3 regions of the Cellvibrio fontiphilus genome follow, and region 3 is predicted to be linked to each of the others. Evidence: predicted binding sites of a transcription regulator. Region 3 holds the regulator's gene; each other region holds the start of a gene.

The links. Region 3 encodes FNR, which switches genes on or off when oxygen is low (the NO sensors DNR and NnrR bind a similar motif). Its sites were predicted from a motif close to TTGATNNNNATCAA; they were not measured.
Positions count from the first base shown of each region.
Region 1: the regulator FNR is predicted to act here: its motif matches at 3,842-3,855, upstream of ACFODX_RS04035 (cation-translocating P-type ATPase).
Region 2: the regulator FNR is predicted to act here: its motif matches at 2,613-2,626, upstream of hemN (oxygen-independent coproporphyrinogen III oxidase).

Region 1 is NZ_JBHRTF010000002.1:508,965-515,808, forward strand. It holds gene ACFODX_RS04015 (efflux RND transporter permease subunit) at 1-795, opposite strand, end outside; gene ACFODX_RS04020 (efflux RND transporter periplasmic adaptor subunit) at 808-2,046, opposite strand; gene ACFODX_RS04025 (TolC family protein) at 2,043-3,302, opposite strand; gene ACFODX_RS04030 (hypothetical protein) at 3,386-3,757, opposite strand; gene ACFODX_RS04035 (cation-translocating P-type ATPase) at 3,915-6,434, shown strand; gene ACFODX_RS04040 (MbcA/ParS/Xre antitoxin family protein) at 6,528-6,844, shown strand, end outside.
Region 2 is NZ_JBHRTF010000001.1:349,837-356,680, reverse strand. It holds gene ACFODX_RS01570 (alpha-E domain-containing protein) at 1-273, opposite strand, end outside; gene ACFODX_RS01565 (circularly permuted type 2 ATP-grasp protein) at 277-1,722, opposite strand; gene ACFODX_RS01560 (2OG-Fe(II) oxygenase) at 1,901-2,536, opposite strand; gene hemN (oxygen-independent coproporphyrinogen III oxidase) at 2,683-4,086, shown strand; gene ACFODX_RS01550 (ROK family protein) at 4,277-5,203, opposite strand; gene ACFODX_RS01545 (hypothetical protein) at 5,401-6,369, opposite strand; gene ACFODX_RS01540 (ROK family transcriptional regulator) at 6,426-6,844, opposite strand, start outside.
Region 3 is NZ_JBHRTF010000006.1:248,755-255,598, reverse strand. It holds gene ACFODX_RS14975 (UvrD-helicase domain-containing protein) at 1-438, shown strand, start outside; gene ACFODX_RS14970 (hypothetical protein) at 551-853, shown strand; gene ACFODX_RS14965 (DUF3592 domain-containing protein) at 860-1,303, opposite strand; gene ACFODX_RS14960 (GGDEF domain-containing protein) at 1,565-3,010, shown strand; gene ACFODX_RS14955 (cold-shock protein) at 3,102-3,308, opposite strand; gene fnr (fumarate/nitrate reduction transcriptional regulator Fnr) at 3,695-4,453, shown strand; gene ACFODX_RS14945 (DUF4202 domain-containing protein) at 4,486-5,082, shown strand; gene ACFODX_RS14940 (SirB2 family protein) at 5,145-5,522, shown strand; gene ACFODX_RS14935 (hypothetical protein) at 5,883-6,356, shown strand; gene ACFODX_RS14930 (hypothetical protein) at 6,427-6,765, opposite strand.

The DNA.
Region 1 (6,844 bases), on a different contig from region 3:
GACCTGGGCAATATCCGCAATACGTACCACAACGCCTTGGGCATTGGTGACTATGACATTTTCAATATCGCTGATATTTTTTAATTGGCCTTCACTGCGCACTAATAATTGCTGGCCATTGTGCTCAATAAAACCCGCGCCGCGATTTTGGTTATTGGCCTTGAGCGCATTCACCACCTGCTCAAAACTCAATTGCCACTGCAATAATTTCACCGGGTCGGGGGTAATGTGATATTGCCGCGTGTAACCGCCAATGGAATTGATTTCCACCACACCTTTCACTTGCATTAATTGCGGGCGAATAAACCAATCCTGCAATTCACGTAACGCCATCGCATCAAATTGTTGCGGGTCGCGCGCCTCCAGCGTATACATAAAAATTTCGCCAAGACCGGTGGCGATAGGGCCCATCACCGGTTCAATATTTTCCGGCAGCGCGGATTTAATCGGCGCGAGGCGTTCCGCAATTAAATTGCGCGCAAAATAAATATCCGTGCCTTCTTCAAACACCACGGTGACTTGCGACAAACCGTAGCGCGAAATCGAACGGGTGTAGGCGAGTTTGGGCAAACCCGCGAGCGCGGTTTCCAGCGGGTAGGTAATGCGCTGCTCGGTTTCCAGTGGCGAATAGCCCGGCGCCTCGGTATTGATTTGCACCTGCACATTGGTGATGTCCGGCACCGCATCAATCGGCAAGCGCTGGTAATTCCACAGGCCGAGGGCGATTAATCCGAGCACCGCAAACATGACCAGCCAGCGGCGTTCAATCGCCGTGCGTAAAATAACTTCAATCATTTGCGCTGCTCCCTAGTGATCGTGCGCGGCACCGGATTTCTCCAGATCGGCCTTGAGCAAAAAGGAATTTTCCACCACATAGCTGTCGCCGATTTTTAGGCCGCTGAGTACTTCAGTGAATTGACCATCGCTGCGCCCCAGTTCGAGTGGGCGAATTTCGTAGCTATTGCCAATCTGGATAAACACCACCGTCCAATCGCGAAAGCTTTGCAGGGCGCGGTTATCCACCAGTAAATCCACCGGCGTTTGTGCTACATCCACCCAGCCTTCCACGGCTTGGTTGGGCACCCAGTTGCCCGCGCTGTTATCCACCGGCGCATGGACTTCCAGCGCAGGGGTATCGCCGTGGCGGGGGGTGATGAATTCAATTTTGGTCGCGGCCTGCTGGCCATCGGCCTTGATCAGCACCGCCTGCCCCGGCTTGACCTTGGCGGCATCGGCGGGAAAGGCTTGCAAATGCAGCTCCAATACGCGCTCGTCGAGGATGCTAAACAGCACCCGGTCGGCGGTAAATTCACCGGCATTGGCGTGGCGTTCCACCACTGTGCCATCAATAGGTGACAGCAGCGGGTACTCGCGCAGGCTTTCATTGGATTCCACCCTGGCGATCACCTCACCCGCGGTTACGCGCATACCTATGCTGGGTTTGACCGAGCGGATCAGGCCGGGGTAGCGCGCCTGAATGTGGCTGACTCGCAGCGGGTCGGCCACTATATTGCCGTAGAGTTTGATGCGCTCCTGCAACACCCCGGCACCCGCGATAGCGGTGGTTAACCCGGAAGCGTTGGCAACGTCTGGCGCCATTACCACCCGCCCTTCATAGGAGGGATAAGCCCAGCGATAGCGTTTGTTTTTGTAGCTGGCGGTGACCTCCACATCAAACGAATGCGGCTCCTCCACCACACCTTGCCCGCGCAGAAAATCCTGCTCGGGGGTGAATACAAAACGATTCACTTCACCACCCAAGCGGGTGAGTTGCACTTCTAATGTCCATTCATTCGGCTTTAGCGATTTGCCATCCACCGTCGCCCAGGCGCGGTATTCGGGCGGTACATCTTGTTCAAAAATCGCCAGCTCGACCACAAAGTCGCCCTCTGCTAACAAGCGGCCGTTGTGGGCACCTTTTTGCGGCTCATCTTCATGGTGCTCATCATGGCCGTGACCGTGATCGCCTGAAGCAAAAAGCTGTGCCGACACACCGAGGCTCGCGGCCAGTAACAGGGTGTTTATCAATAATTTCATTAATTTCATTGGGCTGTCTCATCAAATCGGGTTGGGTCGATAGGAGCGGACGCGGTCAAACGCTCCAGTTCAATGCGGGTTTCATGGGCGCGCAGGGCGGCGTCGATCAGCGCGGCGCGGGCCTCCAGCAATTCGCGCTGGGCAAGGGCCAGCTCCAGCGAGCTGTAGCGCCCCTGCTCGAAGGCGGCGCTGGTAGCGCGATGGGCGTCTTGCAGCAGTGGCAGGATTTGATCGCGTAGGCTGAACAGCTCCAGCAAGGCCTGTTCGTGGGCGCTGTAGGTTTGTTTAAGGCGGGCTTCCAGCTGGATTTTGGCGCTATCGGCGGCGAAGTTGGCGGCATCCTGCTCGGCGCGCGCCTTGCTGATGGCACCGCTGGCGCGTTTACCGCTCGCAAGCGGAATACTGATGCCCGCCACCAGCGCGGTATCGTCAGTCGCCTGCAACTGGCGCACCCCGGCATTCCAGCCCAGGTTGATTTGCCCCTCAGCTTCGGCCTTGCGCAGTTCAGCAGCGCGCAGGCGACTCTCGTCGGCTAGCAACAGCAAATCCGGGTTGTGCGCGAGGCGCTCTTGCCATCTTGCAAAGGGTTGCGGGTTAGTAAGCGCATACAAATCACCCTCGGCGCGGGTGAAATCCGGGGTGCTATCGGCCCAATAGGCGCTGAGTTTTAGTGTTTCTAACTGGACTTGCTGGCGGGCGCGACCGACATCCAGCGCCGCCTTGGCTTGCGCCGCGCGGGCGCGCAATAACTCCTCCTGCGGCGCGCGACCGGCCTGCACCCGTTTGCTTAAGCTAGTTACTAAGGACTGCGCCAGCTGCTGCGCCTGCTCCTGTACTTGCAACTGCTCCTGCGCGGCCAGTAGAGCGATAAACCGGTAATTCACCGCCGCCACCAGATCCAACACCGCCACCCGCTGTTCAGTCATCAACTGCTGCTGGCGCGCGGTGATGACACCGAGGCGGGCATCGCGCTGATCGCCCAGCTCAATTACCGAGGCAAAAGAGAGCGTGAGTTCCGCGCCATCCACACCGGCCAGATCGCCCGACCCGGCGACATTTTCCAGTTCACTGTGCAGGCGCACTTCTGGCCGCAAAGCGGCGCTAGTGTGTTCGCCAGCCAAGGCAGCGCGGCGGAATTGGTAGCCCGCTAACTGCGGGTTGTGCTGCAAGCTGGCGGCCAGCGCATCTTGCAAGCGAATCGCGTCCTGCGCCCAAGCGCAAGTCGCACTGGCCAACAAAACCAGTGTTAATAAACGAGTTTTCATCGAAGTTCCTGCCTGTTTGCGCCAGTTAGGCGCAGGTTATCAAACGCGACTGCATCGGCAGCAGCCACAAGGTCGATAAATAATCAGGCAGTAAAGGGCGGCGCGCGCAGTAAAGGTCGCCAGTGGGGGGAGCGAGGCGGGTAAAACCCTGAATAAAAATGCGGGAAACGGGCGCGTGGCAGTATCAACAACACCAGCGCCAGGGCGGCAAGCAACACCAATCCCAAATCGACCTTGCTCAGCTTCGCCAATACCGATTGACCCAGTTCTATATCCGCGTCCTGATGCACTTCATCCGGGTGATGGTCATGCACCTCATGGCCATCCAGATGCATATGCACCGAAATCGGCGGCTCCTGCCCATCAAAACAAAAATGCCCATGCGCCCCCGCCCAGCTGCTGAGCAGCCAGAACACGAGTGCCACAAAGGCATAGTGAGGGGGGAGTTTGGGCATCGAACGCAACTAATGATTAAGGGGGAAGTGTTAAGTGAGGCAAGCATAACCACGCGGCGGCGGCGGGTAAACCCTTGGTTGTTACTGATCCACATCATAGACACCCGCCCCATCGCCAACTATGGTTGGTTAATTGCCAACCAGCGGAGTGGTGTTGATGAACCCGGAGACCTTACAAGGCCTGAGCCATGAGGAAGCGGCGCGGCGTTTAAAGCGCGATGGCCTGAACCAGTTACCCAAAGCCAATAGCCGCAACCTGTTGCGCATTTTTCTGGATGTGCTGCGCGAGCCTATGTTTGCGCTGCTGCTCGGCGGCGGGCTGATTTACTGGCTGCTGGGCGATACCACCGAGGCGCTGTTGCTGCTGGTGTTTGCCTCTATTTCGGTGAGCATTACCCTCGTTCAGGAATCGCGCAGCGAGCGGGTGCTGGAGAGTTTGCGCGACCTGGCAAGCCCGCGCGCGCTGGTGATTCGCAGCGGCGAACGGCTAACCATCGCCGGCACCCAAGTGGTGCGCGGCGATTTGCTGGTGGTGAACGAGGGCGATAGGGTGGCGGCCGATGCGCGCCTGCTCAGCGCGCAGGAATTGCTGGTGGATGAGTCGCTGCTGACCGGCGAATCGGTCTCGGTGGGCAAAATCGCCCAAGCCCCAAACACAACAGCCGAGGCGATTGCCGACAACCAGCGCATCTATGCCGGCACGCTGGTGGTGCGCGGCACCGGCATCGCGGAGGTGACCAGCATCGGCCTTGATACCGAGATGGGGCATATAGGCACGGCGCTGCGCAGTATCGACACCGAACAGGCGCACCTGCAGCAGCAACTGCGCTGGTTAGTGCGCGATTTTGCCCTGATCGGCGCGCTGGCGGCGCTGGTGGTGGTAGTGCTTTACGGCCTGCTGCGCGACTCCTGGCTGGAGGCGATTTTGAGCGGCATTGCGATTGGTATGTCGCTGCTGCCGGAGGAGTTCCCACTGGTGATGGCGGTGTTTATGGCCATGGGCGCCTGGCGCATATCACAAGCGCGGGTGCTGACCCGCCGCGCCGCGAGCATCGAAACCCTGGGCGCCACTACCGTGCTCTGCACCGACAAAACCGGCACCCTCACCCAGAATCGTATGACCCTAATGGCGCTGGTAGTCGAGACTCACTCTTGGTACGCAGCCATGCAATTGCCGTTGGATGAGGCCAGCAAAACCCTGCTGGATGCCGCCTTGCTCGCCTGCCCGCTGGTGCCGAGCGACCCGATGGATGTGGCGGTACATCGGCTGGCGCAGAGCCACGCCGCACTGACCCGCTTACAAGGCGCCAGCCTGCAACGCGCCTATGGCCTGCGCCCCGACTTGTTTGCCACCACTAATATCCTGCAGCACCCACACGACAATAACCTCCATGCCTATAGCAAGGGGGCACTGGAAGCTATCGCCCAACTCTGCCAGCTCAGCCCGGAACAGCTGGCGCCGCTCAGCGCCCAGGCCAACGAACTCGCCAGTGAGGGCATGAGGGTACTGGCGGTGGCCCACACTCCGGTGCCGGCAGGGGAGTTACCCGAATCGCCGCGTGAACTGCGCTTTGAATACCTCGGCCTGCTCGCCTTTGCCGACCCGCTGCGCGAGTCGGTGCCCGCGGCCGTGGCCGAGTGCCAATCCGCTGGGATCCGGGTGATTATGATTACCGGCGACTACGCCACCACCGCCAGCGCCATAGCACTGCAAGCGGGGCTGCCGCCGAGCGAGGTGCTGGTGGGCGACCAGCTGGAACAACTGAGCGATGCCGAACTGGCGGAGCGGGTCAAAACCACCTCGATTTTTGCGCGCATCCGCCCGCAGCAAAAACTGCGACTGGTGCAGTGCCTGAAAGCCAACGGCGAAATCGTCGCCATGACCGGCGACGGCGTCAACGATGCCCCCGCCATCAAAGCCGCGCACATTGGCATCGCCATGGGCGGGCGCGGCACCGACGTAGCGCGCGAGGCCTCCTCTATAGTCCTGCTGGACGACGACTTTGGCTCCATCGTCAAAACCATCCGCCTCGGTCGCCGCATTTACGACAATTTGCGCAAAGCCATCGAATTTATCGTGGCGGTGCACATCCCCATCGCCGGCCTCGCCATACTGCCGCTGCTCATGGGCTTGCCGATGATGCTCACCCCGATCCACATCGCCTTTCTGGAAATGGTGATAGACCCAGCCTGTTCGGTCGTGTTTGAAGCGGAACAGGAAGAGGAGGACGTGATGAACCGCCCGCCGCGCGACCCGCAAATGCCACTCTTGGTGGGCGAGCGCATCGGTTGGGCGATCACGCAGGGCGCCGTCACCCTGGCTTTGCTCGCCACCCTGTTATTCGGCGGCGCCGCCCTCAACATGCCAGAAGACGACCTGCGCGCCTTGGTATTTGGCGCATTGGTACTGTTCAACATGGGGCTGATCCTGATCAACCGCTCCTTCCGCGCCTCCCTCATCAGCGCCTTCACCCGCCCCAACCGCTCGCTGTGGATCCTGCTCAGCGCCGTCAGCCTCACCCTGCTTATTGCCGTCGGTTGGCCACCAGCGCAACAGCTGTTCAGCTTCGGCAGTTTTCACTGGAACGAATTTTTCGTCTGCATCGCGCTGGGTGTGGTGAGTTTGTTGCTGCTGGAAGGGGTTAAGGCGGTGTGGTTTAGGAAGAAAACAGCCTAAGCAAAATCGTTCAAATCTCATAGTTTTTATTGAATATGTTCACTTTTGAACATAGCATAGATAGCAGGATGTAAAAAGCAGGAGTTAATCCTTATGAATGCCGCACAACCCCTGGCCGCTATTGATGACGCCCAGATCAGCCGCGTAGCGGTGAAACTGTTTTTTGGCATCGCCGAAGAATGGAGCCTGACCGACGAGCAGCGCTGCACCCTCGCCGGGCTTGGCACACGCACGACGCTGCACAATTGGCGGCAAAAACTGGCAACCGGCGAGCCAATCAAGTTGGGCAGAGATACCCTGGAGCGTTTGTCTTACCTCGCCGGAATCTACAAAGCTACACAGCTCTTGTTCGCCGACCCCGCCCAATGGCGACACTGGGTGCGCAAACCCAACCGCGATTTTGGCGGTGC
Region 2 (6,844 bases), on a different contig from region 3:
CGCAAAGCTGAGCGAGTTAATTAGTGCAGCAGGATTTTTTTTGTCCGCGAGCATAAATTGCACCACGGTTTTTTCATCGGCGAGCTGGGTATCGCCGCGTTCAAAATAACTACCGGTGCCGCTGATATCAATTAACGACCCCCAACCCACACGCACACCGGAGGGTAAATCCAACAGCAAATTGGAATTCACATTCACCAGGCGCGCCGTATTTTCGCTGCGCTCCATGTAGCGGCCCAACCAATAAATACGCTCTGCAACACGTGACAACATGGTTTAGTCCTCCACCACAATCCAGGTATCTTTACTGCCGCCACCTTGCGATGAATTCACCACATAGGAACCCTTGCGCATGGCCACCCGCGTTAAACCACCGGGTGTGACATGGTGCTCTCGCCCTTGCAAAACAAAGGGGCGCAAATCGATATGGCGCGGCTCGGCATTGCCGTTAGTGAGAATGGGGGCGGTGGACAATGAAATTAATGGCTGCGCCATATAATTGCGCGGGTTGGCTTTGATGCGCTCGGCAAATTCCGCGAGTTCTTTTTTACTCGCTTGCGGGCCGATAATCATGCCGTAGCCACCGGATTCGTTAGCGGGCTTCACCACTAATTTATCCAAATTGGCGAGCACATAATCGCACTGTTTTTTATCCACACATAGATAACTGGGCACGTTGGATAAAATGGGCTCTTCACCCAAATAATATTTAATCATCTCCGGCACAAAGGTGTAGATGACTTTGTCATCTGCCACGCCGGCACCTGGTGCATTGGCCAGTGCGACATTGCCTTTTAACCAGGCGCGCATTAAACCGCGCACGCCTAATACCGAATCGGGGTTGAACATCTCCGGGTCTAAAAATAAATCGTCAATGCGGCGATAAATCACATCCACCCGTTTTAAGCCGTCGATGCTGCGCATATACACACAGTCGTCACTGTCCACCACCAAATCGCTGCCCTCCACCAACTCCACACCCATTTGTTGCGCGAGATAGGAGTGCTCAAAATAGGCGGAGTTATAAATGCCCGGTGTCAGCACCACAATTTCCGGGCGCTCGGATTGCCGTGGTGATAGCGATGCGAGTGTGTCGAATAATTGATTGGGGTATTCGGTGACCGGCACAATATTGTGGTTTTCAAACAGTTCGGGAAAAACCCGTTTGGTCACCTTGCGATTCTCCAACATATAGGAAACGCCCGAGGGCACACGCAGGTTGTCCTCCAGCACTAAAAACTCACCTTTGTCATCGCGAATTAAATCGCTGCCGCAAATATGCGACCAGACACCATAGGCGGGTTTCATGCCGATACATTCTTTGCGGAAATTGACCGAATCTTCAAACAGGTAAGCAGGCACTACACGATCTTTAATAATTTTTTGATCGTTATAAATATCGTTGATAAAACAATTCAGTGCGGTTAAACGCTGGATTAATCCGCGCTCGGTTTTTTGCCATTCACGTTGCGGAATAATGCGCGGGATAATATCGAAGGGCCATTCGCGGTCGATGTTGCCGGCATCGCTGTAAACCGTGAACGAAATGCCCATGGTTTTAATGGCGAGTTCAGCGGAGAGTTTGCGCTCTTGCAACTCGGCGCCGCTAAGCGAGGCGAGATACTGCGCGAGGTGTCGGGTTTCCGGGCGAGCCTCACCGGGGGCGCGAATCAATTCGTCATAGAAATGGCCAGAGTGGTAATCCTGCCAATCTATTTTCATTTCACTCATAGTGACTTCCTTCAACATCGCGGCCTCGCTCTGCATGCGTTTTTGTTATTGCGCCCGCCGAAGCCTCCTCCCTGTGTCCATTTCTCCTTTCCCCGGAGAATTTCAGCAGGCTACATGCTGCTGTTGCAATAAAGCTGCCAACCCACAGGCCGCGCCACCAAAGTAACGGCTAAAGCGGTTTAATACGAAACCAACCCGCAATACTCTGGCGCCGCACCTTGGCGGGCAGCACTTCGTGAGGGAAATCCTCACTTAAAAACAACACCAGCCTGCCATATTCTGGTGCAACGCGAAACAATTCCAAATCGCCTGCCTCATCGTAGAGCACCAACTCACCACCATTATGCTTGTCCCAGTCCGGGTTTAAATACAACACGCTGGATAACTTGCGCCCCGGTTTGCCGCGAAAAGCATCGCGGTGTTTTTGATAAAAGGCGCCCGGTTCATACACGGCGTAGTGGCTTTCGTAATCAAACAGCCCCAAGTACAACCGCTGGTTCATGGCTTCACGCAGTTTATCCATAACAGATAAAAATTCCGTGACAGCGGGATCGCCCGGTTCCAACCACTGGATACTGTCGCCGCGAATCTGCTCATTGCGCTGGTAATCGCCCTGCCTACCCACGCCGGCCGGATTCAATGAAGCCTGTTGCTGTTGCAAATTCGCCAGCAAACCATCCAGCAGCGGTTGGGGCAGCGGTTTATCCAACACCAGGTAACCGGTATCCGCCAAGGCATCGGCGATCTGATCAAAGAGTTGTTCGCTGAAAAAGGTGGTATCAAAAAGGGAAGCAGGTTCAGTCATGGCTCTGGCAACTACAAAATGAGGTGATGCAACAATACGCTGGCGCGCGATTATTACGCGCGCAGGCATTATAGGCTTGATCCACATCAAGTCACTCCAAAGCGCAGGTTTTACCATGACCCATAAATTATTTGGAGAGCATTGCCATGTCACTTTTTACCCAGCCGCTGGATTGGGATCAGCAACTTTTGCAGCGTTATGATCTGGCCGGCCCGCGCTACACTTCCTACCCCACTGCGCCACAATTTACCGAAGCCTTTAGCGAAACCGCACTGCGCAATGCCATTACCCGCAGTAACCACGCCGGGCGCCCGCTGTCGCTGTATTTCCACATCCCCTTTTGCGAGAGCCTGTGTTACTACTGCGGCTGCAATAAAATTGTGACCAACAATAAAAGCCGCGCCCTACCTTACCTGCAGCGCATGATCCAGGAATTGGCGCTTTACGCGGATTTATTTGATACCCAAAAACTCGTCAAACAATTGCATTGGGGCGGCGGCACACCCACTTACATTAGCGATGAGGAAATGTCATTACTGATGAAAGCAACACGCCGCTTGTTCCGTTTGGCGGATGAAAACCAGGGCGAATTTTCCGTAGAGATTCACCCAGGTCGCGTGAGCGCAAGTACCATGAAACATTTGCGCAATTTGGGGTTTAATCGCGTGAGCATGGGCGTGCAGGATTTTGATGAGCGTGTGCAGCAGGCAGTGAATCGCTACAACACTTTAGCGCAGGTACGCGACTTGACCCGCGAGTTGCGCGCACAGGATTATCAATCCATTAGTATGGATTTAATTTACGGTTTGCCACTGCAAACACTCAATAGTTTGCGCGACACCTTAGAGAAAGTGATCGATTTAAATCCGGATCGTTTATCCATTTTTAATTACGCCCACATGCCGCATTTATTCAAGAGCCAGCAATTAATTAACGAGCAGGATTTACCCTCGCCGGCAGCAAAATTGGACATGCTACACTTTGCCATTCACACCCTGGAGCAAGCGGGCTACCGCTATATTGGCATGGATCATTTTGCCAAGCCGGAGGATGATTTGGCGCGCGCACAAGACGCCAAAAAATTGCAGCGCAACTTTCAGGGCTACTCTACCCACGGCGATTGCGATTTGCTGGCACTGGGCGTTTCCTCCATCAGTATGATCGACAACGTGTATGTGCAAAACGCCAAGGAACTCAACGCCTATCAACAAAAGATGGATATGGGATTATTGCCAATCCACAAAGGTTTTACCTTGAATGACGAAGACAAACTGCGCCGTTTCATAATCAACCGCCTGATTTGTCACTGCGAATTGGATTTCGCTGAAGTCACGCAATTATTTGACATAGAGCCGGAGAGTTATTTCGCTCGCGAACTCGCGCAACTCGCACCTATGGAGGAAGACGGCTTGCTTGGCATTGATAAAGAAGGAATTAAGGTGCACAACAAAGGCCGCCTGCTTATCCGCCGTGTGTGCATGGTGTTTGACGAATACTTACAAAAAGCCAGGCAGGATTCACAACAGATTCGTTACTCAAAAATTATTTAACACATTGAAAATTTTTTTGGCAGATTGCAATAAAAAAGCCCGGCAGGAAAACCTACCGGGCGCAAAAGGCAGACGAGTCTGCCACGACAAGCTGGACGAGCAAAAAAAACAAGCGGACAAACAACAAGCAATCGAACAACTAAAAAACATTACATAAAAAAATCAATAAACCGCTAACAAATAAAACTCATCACCCGCGCTGCAATTCCTGCTGCGCCAGTGCAATTGCCCCCACAATACCGGCTTGGCCGGCAAGCCCGGTGGGAACAATAAACTGATCCACCCGCGCGAGAATTGATTCAGGCGCATAGCCGTTAATCAATTGCAGAAATTTGTTGCGAATTAATGGGAAGAGCAATTTTTTATCCATCACGCCACCACCCAAAATAATTTTTTGCGGAGCAAAACACTGGGTTAAGTTCACGCACATAGTTGCCAGGTAATGCGCCTCGTAATCCCAAGCAGCGTGGTCATCGGGCAAGTCTTTGCCGTTAATACCCCAGCGTTTATTAATCGCCGTGCCGGAGGCCAAACCTTCCAGGCAGCCGGTGTGAAACGGACAGCAGCCTTGGTAATCGTCTTGCAGTGAAGCGCGCGGCATAAGCATGTGCCCCACTTCCGGATGAGTGACGCCCTGCAGCAACTTGCCATTCACCACTATGCCGGCACCTATGCCAGTCCCCACAGTGACGTAAATAAAATTGCTGCAGTCGCGCGCGGCACCGGCCACTAACTCGCCCCAAGCCGCGCCGTTCACATCGGTTTCAAAAGCGATGGGCACGCCGAACGCGGCGCGGAAATAGCCACAGACATCCGTATTCGACCAACCCGCCTTGGGCGTTTTGGTGATAAAGCCGTATTGGGGCGCACTGCGGTTTAACTCAACCGGCCCAAAACTCGCTATGCCGATGGCCGCCAGTGTTGCTTGGTGCGCCTGCAGGTTAGCGGTAAAAAAATCGCGCACGGCCGCCAGGGTCACTTCCGGCGTGAGGGTTGGGAAGGCGGCTTGCGCCAACACCTTGCCCTGAGCATCCGCCAACGCACAATTAAATTTGGTTCCACCGGCTTCAATAGCACCAATCAAACCTGCATCAACTGCTTGAACCTCTCGCGACATATCTGTTCCTGTGGATTCCCGTGTCATTCGACTTGCATTCTCAATGCAACTTATTAAAGCACTGTGATTTAATAAAAACAAGTTGCAGGCTCAGCTTTTTGCTGGGAAAAGTTAAAAAGCATCTGCAATAAAAAATGCCCGCCAGCGAGACGCCAAGCGGGCATTGAGGAAGACTCCAGGATTGGAATGAAAGCCGATTAATCGTGCAACGATAATATGCCGTCCGCGCCTACCAGAACTTTAATCGGGTCAATGATATTGCCGATAAACTGGCCATTGGCATCGTTGCCCATAAATGCCATCAAGTACCAATCGCCATCCGGCCCGTTAATCAACCGGCCGGAATAGAGGCCATCCTGTTTTGGCCCGGTGAGGAAGCCATTGCCCAGGGTGGTGTAATGCCCCAGCAGTGAGTCGGCGACAAAATACTTCACCCCGGTTTGCGGCTCGCAGCCAGGTTCAGCCTTGTGGCTGGCGGAGTGGAAACGGGTGGATACCGAGCAAAACAAGTAGTAGCGGCCGCCAATTTGTTCAATTTGCGGCACTTCCATTTCACCAAACCAACCGGGGGCGAGGAAGGCATCGCCCACTGTCCAGTCCAGCAAATTGGTGGATGAGGCATAACCTATGGCGCCGCGGCCATCCGGCTCGCCACGGTTGACACGACAGGTCACCAGCATGTGGTAAAGATCCTGTTGCGGGTCTTTAAATACCCAAGGGTCGCGCCAGGAGGCATCGTGCCAGTACTCCAATTTCAAACCGTCATACCAGCGCTCATCCAGCTCGACCACCGGGTTTTGTTCGTGTTTGGCCCAGTGAATCAAATCAGGGGATTTAGCCAGACACACCCGCTGCACCAGGCCTTTTTCCGCGCGTTTGGTGCCGGTGTAATACATTAACCATTCATTGCCCGACTTGATGACACAGCCGGTCCAGGTGGTGAAAGAATCTGGCGCCGTATCGTCGCCTTGGGTGGGTGCTATGGCATCGGGCAGGACTGTCCAATCGCGCAGGTTGGGCGAAACCGCATGGCCTACGGACACGTTCCAATGGCGCAAATCCGGATTTTGCAATGCCTTATCGGCCTGCAAATAAAACATATGGTAGTCGGTGCCATCGACTGCAAACCAGAAATCCCACACCCACTTATCTTTCAGCTGCAACACAGTCATTCCCCTTAAACGACAATAAAAATTCAGGTCACAGCCGGGAGCAGGGTGATTTACCGCTGCTCGCCACCGCCCTGGTTGGTTAACATCACCGTGGTGTCCGGTGAAAAATTGGCATAAAACGGCAGTATGGCGCCGCCAATCGCACGGGCGTCCACGCCGATAATCCCACAAAAAACATCGGGCAAATAAACCCCCGCCGGGGTCAGCTCGGCCATCATCACCCGCAGGCGCTCAACCAGTTTTAGCACTATGACGCGCGGCAGGTTGCCATCCAGCACTATGGCCTCAAAATCCAGTACACCGGTGGCTGAGAAAATCGCAAAGGTCAGCGCCTGGGCGCAGTCTTCAATCCACTCATCCACAGCGGCCTGGGCCGCCGGCAACACATTGGGCAGTTCGGAGATGTTGTTAATGGCAAAACCGCGCGCCTTCAGGTGCCGGCGCAATACATAAATGGACGCGCGATTCG
Region 3 (6,844 bases):
TTTATCCATCAGCAACAACCATTGTGGAAAATTCAACTGCAACAACTTGGCTGGTATGGCGACAAGCTGGACAAAGCATTAGGTAAAATTGATCTGGCAATAATGCGAACGCTCGCCAGCGAACAAGGCCGCTGGTTATTGGATTGTGATCACGAGCAAAGCGCTTGTGAGCTATCGCTTATGCAAAAAAATAGACTCGATATCAAAGAATCCATTATCGACCGCACGTTTATCGCAAACGGAGTGCGCTGGATTGTCGATTACAAAAGTAGTGAGCCTGACAGCGAAGAACCAGAAGACGAGTTTATTGCGCGCGAGCTGGCCACCTACAAAACACAGCTGGCAAATTATGCAAAGCTGTTGGGAGCAACAGCAGCACACCCGATAAAAACAGCACTTTATTTAGTCCAACTCGCAACATTGGTTGAGATTTCCTAACGCCATAAGACCAACACTTTAATTCGCCACAGCCAACCAGTATCTGATTGACCCAAGTCAAACTATTGTTTGCCTTGGATGTTTTAATGGCTCCACTAATAAGGAGCCTGGCATGAGAGAAAGATTTTACAAAAAAATGGCGGGAACTTCGGCGGTGTTTATTCCGGCGGATTTCAACCATGCATCACCGGTAGAGCGCGATGGCCTTGTGTGGACGGATACAGAACTTAGTATGCCGGATAGCCCGCAAATCTTGCGCTGGAAAGCACCACTGGAAACATCGCTGGCGCTGGAAGGGCTGGAAGAATATGACCCGCCTTCTGCGGGCGATGCGCGTTATGTAGTAAAACTGGGAATCGGGTTTGTCTATATTGGCAAAATCCGCGGCTGGGTAGCACTGACGGATTTTGCGTGACCGGCGCTAAACCGTTCGCCGCCAAATGAGCATCCCCAGCCAACCAAATCCAAAGGAAAACACCAGCCCAATAAAATGACTTTTGTTTATTCCCACCGCGACAACCGCTTGGTTGTTATCCTCAGGATTTACATAAACCGGTATCCGGTCGCCATTTTTTAAGCCGGCAGGCGGGCGACTGATACCAAACCCGACCCGGGTACCGCGAAATTCCCTGCCATCAATCTCGTAGCGATACGTCAGCCAACGGCCTCCGTAGTAACCACTGGAGAATCCGCTACGTATTTCGTTGGTTACTACCCCCGTGTGCACAGGCCAACTTGCCGCCGCCGAGCTTTTTGCCATGTTGCGCGTACTGGATAAAAACAACATCACTGCAGCAATAATGCACAAACCAAAAAAAATCGAGCGCAACCGCTGGTATTTAATCTCTATTTCCTGACTCATCATGTTCCTGCCCGGTATTCTTTGCTGATCAATATACATCAGCGGAAATTGCTGCATTTAGGCTTTGTTTTTCTTTACCACTGATCATTAAACAAACCGAACCGCATGACTTATCAAATGTATGTTCTGAAAAATGGGAGGCCTGAATATATATTATCGCGCCATAAAAATTTAAACCTATACTCTTAAACAAGTTACACACTGGAGAAGCAATACAGCAACCGGACAGTTGCTGCAGGAACAGGATAAAAGTTGGAGACTTTTTTGAACCTATTACATCACTACCGCACATTATCCCCTACCCAGCTCTGGCGACTTGGCAGTCAACGGGAAAAAGCCCTTATTTTTGGTGGTTGGTGTGCACTGGTACTGGCGAGTGTTGCACTCGGACTGTTATCAGTCATGAACAGTTGGTCGGGATTGCCACTTGCGTTTGGCGGGGTCACTGTTTACCTCACCGCTTATCCCACACTCATTATCTGTTTGTTTCTCACGCTTACCTGCGGCTGGCGCTGGGGCGCCATACCGGCGTATTTATCCACTTTGGCACTCGCGTTTTATTCCGGCATGCCCTGGCACTGGGCGATAATCTTTGCCTGTGCCAATCCCTTGGGGTTTGCAATTATGGCAGTGGGGTATCAAGCCATTCCCGTCAGTAAAAAGCTGCGCGATTCCAATTCAATCCTGTTTTATATCCAGCTGAGTTTTGTAGCCAGCATATTCAGCTCAAGTGGCGCGCTTATTTGGTGCTACACCAACCATATTGATCGCACAGGCTTATTAGCCATCTGGCAGGGCTGGTGGCTGGGCGGGTTTCTCCAGAGCGTGCTTATTGTTGGCCCACTACTGGCTGTTACCTGGCCATTTATTACGCGCTGGCAACACCGCCACCCCAAATATTGGCGGGCAGCCAGTGGCAATGTTCGCCGCTCAGTGCTGCGGCTATTGGGTGCCATATCCACCAGTGTGCTGGTTTATGGGGCGGCCACCATTGAATTGGCAGATGCAAACCTGAATCAGGCTCTCGCCGCGAATCCTTCCGCAGTGACAGATGCCATCTCGGTATTACAGCAGACGACCTGGGTATTTTTCTGGGTGTTTGCGATGATAATTTTGTTCATCGCCTTCTTTGGCTATCAACTATTCACCCGGTGGCAGCAATCCACCGACAAGTTGCTGCGTGAACTGCACAGCGCCAATGAGCGTCTGGAAAGCCTGGCGCAAATCGATGGGCTGACGGGTTTATTAAACCGTCGCACCATGGATGAACGCCTGACCAAAGAATGGCAGCGCGCCAAAAGAACCGGCAACGGCAGTGCGCTAGTATTGCTGGATATAGATCACTTCAAAAACATTAATGATCGATATGGCCACGCAGCAGGCGATTTGGTCATCCGTACTATCGCCGGGGCAATTCAGGCTGAAGCCAGGGGCATGGACCTCGCCAGTCGCTATGGCGGTGAAGAGTTCGTGATTTTACTGCCCCAGACCGACACCAGTGGCGCAGTACAATTTGCCGAGCGAATACGCGCTCGTGTGGCTACTGCTGTCGGCTACCACGAAACCCATACCTTACAAGTGACCGTCAGTTTGGGAGTCGCTATTTTTTCACCGCAAGACAACAACTTTAACCAGTGGCTAGCGCGAGCTGACCGGGCGTTGTACGCCGCTAAGGCTGCAGGGCGCAACCAAGTGATGGTGGCAGATTAATCCAGCAATCCCCAGTAATAAAAAAACCGCACATAGAGTGCGGTTTTTAGAAGGTTGCCTGTCGAGCGACAGGTCAAACTAGCGAGACGAATTAGAGACCAATTACGTTTTCCGCTTGCGGACCTTTTTGGCCCGGCTTCACATCAAACTCAACACGCTGACCTTCAGCCAGGGTTTTAAAACCCGAACCACTGATAGCGCTGTAGTGTACAAATACATCTTGCCCGGCTTCACTTGCGATAAAACCAAAACCTTTGGATTCATTAAACCATTTAACGGTACCAGTACTTCTAGCCATAATTAACCTCGGTGTTTTTAATAAAAATGAATACTCCACAAGGGATTAAGCTGGTGAATTCAGATCTTACTTATGAAAAACAGAACGAGGTGCTAATAGTTTTACTGCTAGAACAACGATGCGACTTACCATAAATAATGCTGCTAACTGACCAGCAGATCCAATATATTATCGAGCCAACTGCAAGTAAAGAGGCTCTTTTAGCAAACCAGCCTTCTTTTTGGTTATAAGCCGACATCAATAACCAGTGTTGCCCCAATACCGATATTTCCGCTCACATTTGAGCTAAATCAACTATTTACCACCTCCAGTAAAGCTGCAACAATCCCTTTTTATCTGGTGGTGCAAGTGCTAGCACCATGACTATTAATCGAGGTGCCGGCGCCATGACAGTTAATCAAAATATCGTAAAAACCCAAGATGCAAACTGTCCTCACGATAAACGAGTCAGCTGCGGTAATTGCCGGCTAAATACCATTTGCCTACCTATCAGTTTGCACATTGAGGATATCGACCGCCTAAACGGTATCATCCAACGCGGTAAGCCTTTGCAAAAAGGCGATTATCTCTATCGCGCCAATGACCATTTTCACTCGGTTTATGCAATACGCTCCGGTGCGGTAAAGGCGCTGACCCTGAGCGATAATGGAGAAGAGCAAGTCACCGGTTTTTATTTGCCCGGAGAAGTAGTGGGCATGGATGGCATAGCTGACAACCGTTACACCAACTCCGTAATCGCACTGGAAACCGCATCTGTGTGCGAAATCCCCTTCAATCGGATGGAAGAATTAAGTTTACAAATACCTAATTTGCAACGTCACTTCTTCCAACTTATGAGCCGTGAAATAACCCAGGACCAGCAGATTATTACCTTACTCAGCAAAAGCAGTGCCGAAGAGCGCATAGCCGCATTATTACTGAGTATTTCCAGCCGCAATAGCCGCCGACAACTTTCGGCCAATGCATTCCGCCTGCCCATGTCACGCACCGACATAGGCAATTACCTGGGTTTAACCATTGAAACCGTCAGTCGTATTTTCACTCGCCTGCAAAAGCAAAATGTTATTTCAGTCGATAAAAAAGAAGTACTCATTACCGATATGGAATTACTCCGCAATATCGCTAATGGCGATGGCCACTGCTAAATTGCAGCATAAAACTTTCATGAGAATCCGTAATGATTAGCAACCCGCGTTTGCAAGCCACCCTCTCTGCGTTTGATAGAGCCAACCTGCAAGACCCCAATACTGAAATAGTGGACGGCAAGCCTGTTGCCAAAGAATGGATTTACGGGCAGCGAATGAGCAAGCAGCTGCAAGTATTTTGCCCCCAAGCTTCAGAGGCACTGCAGCTCGCCGCTCGCAGCCAGCATATTTGTCGCTGGAAAATACCTCGCGCTGACTATCCTATGGATCGTGCGGGTTACAAAAGATGGCGACTGGATCTTGCCCAATTACACGGTGAAATAGCCGGCAATATCATGGCTGAAGAAGGCTACGATGAAACCATGGTCGCGCGCGTGAAAGATCTGTTGCTAAAACGCAGTTTGAAGCGCGATGAAGAAGTGCAAACACTGGAAGATGTTATCTGTCTGGTATTTATTGAATTTTATCTGGAAGATTTTGCCAGCAAACACGATGAAACCAAACTGATCGATATCATCCGGAAGACCTGGAACAAAATGTCAACCAAAGGTCACGAAGCCGCATTGAAATTGCCATTACGCGATGAAATGTTAACCTTGGTTGGCAAAGCACTTAGCACCGACAACTGATCTCTATTGCTACAACCCTGTTGATCCAATTCTTGGCGTAAATTATTAAAAAGGAAACCACCGTGTACCTAGCTCTAAAACACCTGCATTTAACCTTCGTTGCTCTCTCATTATTGATTTTTGTAGTGCGCGGCCTCTGGTTATTTATGCATTCAACCATGCTTGACAAAAAACTATTCAAAATAGCACCACATATTATCAATACCATTATGTTGGTGAGCGGTATTATTTTGGCTGTACATCTGGGCATGAAACTCGGTGAGCATACTTGGCTGATGGCTAAAATTATCGGCTTGATTGTGTTTATTATTTTGGGTGTGGGCGCATTCAAAGTTCGCCATCCGCTTGCGCAAAAAATACTCTGGGTAGATGCCCTGGTTGTTTTTGCCTATATCGTCAGTGTGGCAATCACTAAAAGTCCAATGGGATTCCTCAACTAAAAGGACAAACACGTCAGTGGCGGTTAGACGCCGCTGATGTGTCATCCAGAGGCTGCAATACGCAATTTCACCCTCACCTCGCCTTTGCTAAAACACTGCATTTATCAAGTACTTATCCCTTTCTCTTCCCACCTTTAATTACCCTGTGCAAGAACAATACATTTATTTGCATTTTTGGATATTTGAACCATATTTAGATCAAGAAGTAATTAATAAGGTTGATTTTATTTACAATACTTGACGTTTTTTAAAAAGTGATTTATATCACGTATCTGCTGTTTAGCTTTCCAATAACTTTAATAATCGGCGAACTCTATGAATAAAATAATCTCGACCATTATCCTTTTTTGCTTTGCTCAAATGACATTTGCGTGCGATGAAACATGCAAACGCACCAAAGCTGAAGCGGCAAACAATATTAAATTTGCCACCTATCTCAACGCAAAATACTGCAAAACCACCGGTGTGGATTTTTTGCTTCAGGGGCGTAAAAGTTTACAAGCTTATCGTGAAAAACAACTGCCAACGGCGCATCGCGGTGGAGCTAAAAATATCCGCAACTTTATTCTGCAACGCAAAGACTGGCTGCAAGAGTGCGACAATTACCTGCAGTTAACTGAACAGGGCCGTATTTTTCGCGATAAAGAAAGTACGGAAAAAATTCTTGGCTCATTGACTACTACTGCTGAGGAACTGCACAAAATCATGATGCGGCCACGTGCGGAGGTCGAGAGTCTGGAAGTGGTTACCGCTCCGGCAGCACAAAAATTTGATGAATTATTCAAGCATGTAGACACGCACTACCTTGAGCTACAGCGTCGCGGCTTGCTTTAAATAGTTATTATTTACCCCATAAAAAAAACCGGCGAATTTACGCCGGTTTTTTTTATGGGTATCGAACGAATCAGGATTTCTTTTTTAGCGAAAGCACAGGGCGCTCTGGTTTGTCCGGGCGCTCAGCGAATTGGCGAGCGAGTTCTTCACGGGCCTTTATCGCTTCTGTCTTGGCAGTTGCCGCGGGACTAGACTGCCAGGATTTAGGTGCACTACCACCGGACTTCGCCAAAAACTCCAAGCCGGATCGCAATAACCGCGCCTGATCGACAAAACTGATGCCCTCAGGAAACTTACCTGGATAAACATCGCTCGGATCCTTGGGATTACCTTCGATGCGGATACTAAAACCGCTCGCATGAGTTGCTGTGCCAGCGGCCAAATCAGCCACCCAATCCTCAAAATTCATAGATACCACTAATACTGATTAACGAAAGGCTGCATTAAAACATAAATTATTTATGTGACAAAATAGCGTTTTACTATTT